DNA from 3 places in the Leucobacter sp. genome. Region 2 is predicted to be linked to each of the others. Evidence: predicted binding sites of a transcription regulator. Region 2 holds the regulator's gene; each other region holds the start of a gene.
The links. The regulator LexA, encoded in region 2, represses DNA repair genes until DNA is damaged. The targets are predictions, from matches to a motif close to TCGAACANNTGTTCGA.
Positions count from the first base shown of each region.

Region 1: ACWKZU_RS02100 (phosphorylase family protein) is a predicted target of LexA. The motif match lies at 1,002-1,017, and genes of this name have one in related genera.
Region 3: uvrA (excinuclease ABC subunit UvrA) is a predicted target of LexA. The motif match lies at 1,434-1,449, and genes of this name have one in related genera.

Region 1 covers NZ_JAIVPF010000014.1:12,189-14,448, forward strand. Annotated here, with positions in the region: gene ACWKZU_RS02090 (S-ribosylhomocysteine lyase) at 1-217, opposite strand, end outside; gene ACWKZU_RS02095 (hypothetical protein) at 500-802, opposite strand; gene ACWKZU_RS02100 (phosphorylase family protein) at 1,101-1,694, shown strand; gene ACWKZU_RS02105 (DUF808 domain-containing protein) at 1,691-2,260, shown strand, end outside.
Region 2 covers NZ_JAIVPF010000086.1:91,102-93,361, forward strand. Annotated here, with positions in the region: gene ACWKZU_RS17625 (heavy metal translocating P-type ATPase) at 1-96, shown strand, start outside; gene ACWKZU_RS17630 (hypothetical protein) at 48-473, opposite strand; gene lexA (transcriptional repressor LexA) at 727-1,392, shown strand; gene lipB (lipoyl(octanoyl) transferase LipB) at 1,497-2,219, shown strand; gene lipA (lipoyl synthase) at 2,216-2,260, shown strand, end outside.
Region 3 covers NZ_JAIVPF010000052.1:31,720-33,979, reverse strand. Annotated here, with positions in the region: gene uvrA (excinuclease ABC subunit UvrA) at 1-1,366, opposite strand, end outside; gene ACWKZU_RS10480 (helix-turn-helix domain-containing protein) at 1,527-2,165, shown strand; gene ACWKZU_RS10475 (hypothetical protein) at 2,162-2,260, shown strand, end outside.

The DNA of each region.
Region 1 (2,260 bases), on a different contig from region 2:
AGCGCGTGCGCAGCAGCGCGGCGAGCGTATGCTCGATGGTGTGCAGGCCGGCGGTGGGGATCTCGCCCGCGTTCGGCTGCACCAGGCGGATGTCGAAGTTGGAGATCGCATCGCCCTTCGGGCCGTGCTCCACGCCGATCAGACGCACGTACGGCGCCAGCACCTTCGTGTGATCCAGGGAGAAGCTCTCAACCTCGGCAAGTTCGACATCGCTCATGCGGTCAGTGTAGCGAGCGGGGACCGGGGCGCCCCGAGTGCGACGCCCGATGACGCGGCGCCGTGCGCGGTGACCGTGGCCGGGTCGGGCCGTCGCGGCCCGCCCTCCGCCTCCGTCGGCCCCTCCGCCTCCGTTCCACGCACCTCCGCAACCCGATCCAGTGTTCGCAGATCGTCCATTCGAAGCACGAATAACGGCGATCTGCGAACACTGGATCGGGTTCGAGCGGAGATGGGGGCTTCGAGGGCTCGGCGCCTGCGGGCCGCGCCCGCGGGCTCGTAGCTACGCGGCCTTCGCCAGGTCGCGGCGCGAGAGCGCGATGCGGGCGCGGGATCCGGGAGCTGCCGGATCCTCGGCCACGCGCACGTCCCAGCCGGCCCGGCCGAGCCGCTCCAGGTCGCCGCGGGCCTCGTCGAGGCTCTCGGTCTCGACGAGGTACAGGGTGCGCCCCGAGGTGCGGTACACCGAACGGTGCTGCGCCCAGTCGGGCACGATCATCTCGCGACCGTCTCCGAGCGAGTGGTAGGGGGTGCGCAGCGGGCGCACCCGGCGCTGCTCGTGCAGCGCGGTGATGTTGTTCTCCATGATGGGTCCTTTCCGGCGCGCACCTCCGTGGTGCGCGAATGATGACATGCACGGCGTACGCCAAGGAGCGCCTGTGGAAGAGGCTGTGGCCGTGCAACTGAGCTTCACGGGGTTTCGCGGAGTTGATCTTCAACGCCCTGCATCTGTCCGATGCCATCGGGCGGAAACGCGTGCTGTTCGCAAGCTCAGCTTTACAGTATAGAACAGACCTTCGAAAAGCGCTAGTGTTGAGCCGGATCAGGATCGAGCTGATCCGGATCCGGAACGACGGGCGCGGGAGCGCCGCAGGGAGAAGCCGATGTCAGAGTCCCGTACGCTGCTCGTGTTCGCGCACCGAGACGAGGCCTCGGCCTTCGCCGATGTGCCGCACCTGGTGACGGGCGTGGGCAAGGTCAACGCGGCCGTGTCGCTGGCGAGCGCGCTCGCCGCCGGGGGCTTCGGGCGGGTGGTGGTGCTCGGCACCGCCGGGGTGGTGAGCGACGGGCCGGATCGCCCGCACCTCGACGAGGTGTACCAGATCACTGGGGTGGTGCAGCACGACTTCTCGCTGCCGTCGCCCGAGCTGCGCCCGGCGGGCGAGGCGATCCTGCCCCCGGAGTCGACCGCGGTGCTGGCCACCGGCGACGTGTTCGTGCAGGATGACGCCCAGCGCGCGCACATCGCCGGTCTCGGGGCATCGCTCGTCGACATGGAGGCGTACGCCTACGCCAGCGTCTGCGAGCGCTTCGAGGTGCCCCTGCAGCTCTTCAAGATCCCCTCCGACTTCGCCGACAGCTCGACCACCGACGAGGAGTGGGACACGATCGTGTTCCGCAAGAGCGAGCAGTTGCGCGAGTTCTGGGCGAACCGGCTGACGGCGACGGAGCCGGCCGGATCGGGGGCGCGCGCATGAGCTCGAGCTTCTTCGCACTCTTCGACGACATCGCCGTGCTGGCCAAGGCCGCGGCGGCCTCGATCGACGACGTCGCGGCCGGCGCCGCGAAGGCGTCGGCGAAGGCGGCCGGCGTGGTGATCGACGACGCCGCGGTGACGCCGCAGTACGTGCGCGGCATCAACCCCAAGCGCGAGCTGCCGGTGATCTGGCGCATCGCACGCGGCTCGCTCATCAACAAGGCGATCATCATCACGGCGATCATGCTGCTCAGCGTGTGGGCGCCGTGGGTGTTCCCGTGGATGCTGCTGATCGGCGGCACCTATCTCGCGTTCGAGGGCACCGAGAAGGTGTGGCACTGGATCGAGAGCGCTCGCGGCAGGGCCCACGAGCACACCGTGGAGGAGGTGCTCGAGCGGCCCGCCGCCGACGAGAAGCAGATCGTCGGCAGCGCGGTGCGCACGGACCTGGTGCTCTCGGCCGAGATCATGCTCATCTCGCTCGCGAACATCGACGCCGACAGCTGGCCGATGCGGCTGATGATCCTCATCGCCGTGGGGCTCTCGATGACCGTCGCCGTCTACGGA
Region 2 (2,260 bases):
GCCAGGTGGCCTCGACGCGCGCTCGCTCCGCAGGGGTCGCGAGAACCTCAGATCCCCAGCTCATCGGCGGACACGACCGCCGGGCTCTCGGAGTAGCGCAGCGGCACCGCGATCGGCTGCCCCGCCTCGACCCCGGAGCCCTCGAGCTGGTTGAGCTGCACGATCTCGGCCACCAGGTCGCGCGGGTCGGCCGACGGATCGAGCTCGATGGCCAGCGACCACAGCGAGGATCCCGGCTGCACGACCGCGTAGTGGAACTGCTGACCGCCCTCGGCGTCGGACGCGACGGCCTGCGGCGCGCCGAGAGCGGCGACGAAGGCCAGCAGACCCGCCACGAGCACCGTGGCAAGGCCTCCGAACACCACGCGCCCCCGACGGGTGAGCCGCAGCTTGACCGCGCCGCCGTCGGCGGCGGAACCCGCGACCGACGCGATCTCGAGCGCGCCCTGGGCCGGAATCGTCTGCGCATTCATCGTGGTGTCCTTTCTGCTCGACCTTCGCCGGCTGCGCCGGGCGAACATCTGTTTCGAATATATCTTCGAGTTTCCGAAACCGCAAGCGATTCATCGAACACATGTTTCGATCTTTTCCGCGACACTCGAACACATGTTTGCCCGTGTTCGAAGTCAACGGCTAGGGTTTCGAGCAACGGGATCACTGAACCAGCAACCACTGACATTCACGGATCGCGTCACCCGAGCACCGCCCGGCCGAGAAAGGACAGCGATGAGCAACGCTGCCGCGCCCCATTCCGCGAAGCCCCTGAGCGAGAAGCAGCAGGCGATCCTGGAGTACATCGCGCGCTCCGTCGAGAGCCGCGGATACCCCCCGAGCATGCGCGAGATCGGCGACGCCGTCGGCCTCTCCTCGCTCTCGAGCGTCACCCACCAGCTCAGCCGCCTGGAGCTCGGCGGCTACATCCGCCGCGACCCGAACCGGCCGCGCGCGCTCGAGATCCTCGTCGAGCTCGCGGAGACGAGCAGCGCCATCGCCGACGCCCCGACGCAGCAGCCCGAGGAAGCCGCGTACGTGCCCCTCGTCGGCCAGATCGCCGCGGGTGTGCCCATCACCGCCGAGCAGCAGGTCGAGGAGATCGTGCCGCTCCCCCGCCAGCTGGTCGGCGACGGGCAGCTCTTCATGCTGCGCGTGGTCGGCGATTCGATGATCGACGCGGCGATCTGCGACGGCGACTTCGTCGTGGTGCGCCAGCAGCGCGAGGCCGAGAACGGCGACATCGTCGCGGCGATGCTCGACGGCGAGGCCACCGTCAAGGTGTTCCGCCGCCGCGATGGGCACACCTGGCTGCTCCCCCGCAACAGCGCCTTCGAGCCGATCCTCGGCGATCACGCCGAGGTGCTGGGCCGCGTAGTGGCGGTGTTCCGCTCCGTCTGAGCCGGCACCCGGGCCATCCCCAGGGCCGCGGATCCGAGTGGATCCGCGGCCCTTTCGCGTCCCCGACTTGATTTGTTAAACCGAGTATAAATAATCTTGAGAGCATGTCGCTCACGCTCACCGATTCCCCGACGACCCACACCGCACCGGTCGCCGAAACCGCTCCCGCTCGGACCCGATCCCGCGCCGTGCCCTTCATCACCGCCGGGCTGGCCCCCGATCTCGTCCCCTATCCCAGGGGACTGGAGCTGCAGCACGCGGCCGCGCAGCGCATCCGCGACGGCGCCGATCGCGGCACCGTGCTGCTGCTCGAGCACACTCCGGTATACACCGCGGGCAGGCGCGCGCTCCCCGAGGAGTACCCGCAGGACGGCACTCCCGTCGTCCCGGTCGATCGCGGCGGCAAGGTCACCTGGCACGGCCCGGGTCAGCTCGTCGTCTACCCCGTGATCCGCCTGCGCGAGCGCCTCCGGGTCGTCGACTTCGTGCGACTGCTCGAGCGGGTCGTCATCGAGACCGCGGCGGAGTTCGGCATCGCGGGCTTCCGCATCCCGGGCCGCGCGGGCGTCTGGGCCGAGACGGGAGCGCCGGCCCCCTCCAAGTTCGCGCAGATCGGCATCCACACGAGCGGCGGCATCGTCACGCACGGCCTCGCCGTCAACTGCAGCAACGATCTCTCCCCCTTCGCGAACTTCGTGCCCTGCGGCATCACCGACGCCGGAGTGGCCACCCTCTCCGGGCTCGCCGGCTGCACCGTCTCACCGGCGGACATCGCCCCCGTGCTCGAGGCCCGGCTGGCGGCCGCCCTCGAGGAGGCGGCCGAGTGAGCGCGCGGATCCTGCCGTCGACCGGCGCACGCCCCGAGCCC
Region 3 (2,260 bases), on a different contig from region 2:
AGAAGCGCTTGGCGTCGGTGAGGCTGAACGCGGTGACGCCCGCGATCGACTCCCCGTTCACGGTGACCGCGAGCACCTCGGGCTTGAGCCGCCGGCCGTGGCAGGTGTGGCAGGGCACCTCGCGCAGGAACTCCTGCCAGCGATCCCGCTTGGCATCGCTCTCGGCCTCGGCGTACTGGCGCTCGATGAACGGGATCACGCCCTCGAAGCCGCTGGAGTACTTGACCTCGCGGCCGAAGCGGTTCTTCCAGCGCACGTTGACCTTGAAGTTGTTGCCGTACAGCACGGCCTGCTGCACGTCCTCCGCCAGCCGCTCCCAGGGGGTGTCGAGCGAGAAGTCGAGGTCGTTCGCGAGGCCGGTGAGCAGCTTCTCGTAGTACTGGTAGAGGCTCTTGCCCTGGCTGGTCCAGGGCACGATGACGCCCTCGGCGATGGAGAGCTCCGGATCGCCGAGCACGAGATCCTCGTCGACCGACATGCTCGTGCCGAGGCCGGAGCAGGTCGGGCAGGCGCCGAAGGGCGCGTTGAAGGAGAATGTCCGCGGCTCGATCTCGGTCAGCTGGACGGGGTGCTGGTTGGGACAGCTCAGGTTCTCCGAGAACAGCCGGGTGCGGTCCTCCGCCTTCGGGTCGAGGTCCACGAAGTCGATCCCGACGATGCCGCCCGCGAGCCGCAGCGCGGTCTCCAGCGAGTCGGTGAGCCGGCCGAGCACGTCGGGCCCGGCGACGAGCCGGTCCACGACCACCGAGATGTCGTGCTTGATCTGCTTCTTGAGCTTCGGGGGGTCGGAGAGCTGCACCATCTCGCCGTCCACGAGCGCGCGCGAGTAGCCGCTCGCCGCGAGATCCTGGAAGAGATCGACGAACTCGCCCTTCTTCTTGCTCACGATCGGGGCGAGCACCTGATAGCGGGTGCGTTCGGGGAGCTCCATGAGGCGGTCGGCGATCTGCTGCACGGTCTGCGACTCGATGCGCTCCCCGCACACGGCGCAGTGCGGGATGCCGACGCGGGCCCACAGCAGGCGCATGTAGTCGTAGATCTCGGTGATCGTGCCCACCGTGCTTCGCGGATTGCGGTTGGTGGACTTCTGGTCGATCGAGACCGCCGGGCTGAGCCCCTCGATGAAGTCGACGTCGGGCCGGTCGACCTGGCCGAGGAACTGCCGGGCGTAGGCGCTCAGGCTCTCCACGTACCGGCGCTGCCCCTCGGCGAAGATCGTGTCGAAGGCGAGGCTCGACTTGCCGCTGCCCGAGAGTCCCGTGAACACCACCATGGAGTCGCGGGGGATGCTCAGATCGACGTCCTGGAGGTTGTGGACGCGGGCTCCGCGGACGCTGATGTGCGCGTGGGAGGCGGATGAGCGGATGGGGGTGGGACTGGGGTGAGCGGGCGTGGAAGTCACTCCCCCATCCTACGTCGCACGGGCCGGGTATTCGAACATATCTACGATGAATTTCGCGGTGGGCGCACTTCCCGGGATTCGCGCTTTCGGGTATTATTGATGCAAGGAGTCGAAAGGGGCCGAGATGTCGATCGCACAGCTGCCCGCCGGTGGCGGCCGGGCCCCCCGCGTCACCCGGGACCGGGCCGCCCGAGACCGCCTGCTCGCGCTCGTCACGCAGATCGAGGGCGACGGCCTCGACGTGGCCGAGGAGATGCTGGCGGAGATCGTGGCGCATCAGCGCGCCGATACCCGCGGCCTCACGGGCGCCGAGGTGTCCGTGCTCGAGCGCCTCGGAGCGGGCGAGGCCGCGCTGCAGGCGCCGACGGCGCTGCCCGCGACGACGCGGGGCCGACTGTGGGAGCGGCAGGCGGAGCAGCAGTCCTGCACCGTCTCCGAGGCCGCCGAGATGCTGGGGGTGACGGCGGCCCGGGTGCGGCAGCGCTGCGCCGCGGGCACGCTGCTCGCGCAGCGCCGCAGCGACGGCTGGCGGCTGCCGCGCTTCCAGTTCCCCGACGGGCGCGAGCCGCACGGCTGGTCCGCGGTGGCGCAGTCGATCCCGCCGGGCACGCCGCTGCTGCTGACGGAGCGGGTGCTCACCTCTCCGGCGCCGCGCCTGCGGGTCGACGACGAGTCGCTCGCCCCGCTCGAGTGGCTGGCGCAGGGCGGGGATCCCGCGACCGCGGCGGCCGCGGTCGACGACGCGCTCAACCGCCTGCCGTGAGCGAGGTGCTGCCCGCGCCCGACCCGGCGCGCTTCCCCGATCTCGAGGCGGATCCGGACTGGGTGCGGGAGACCGGTGCCGGAAGCCTGTTCGCC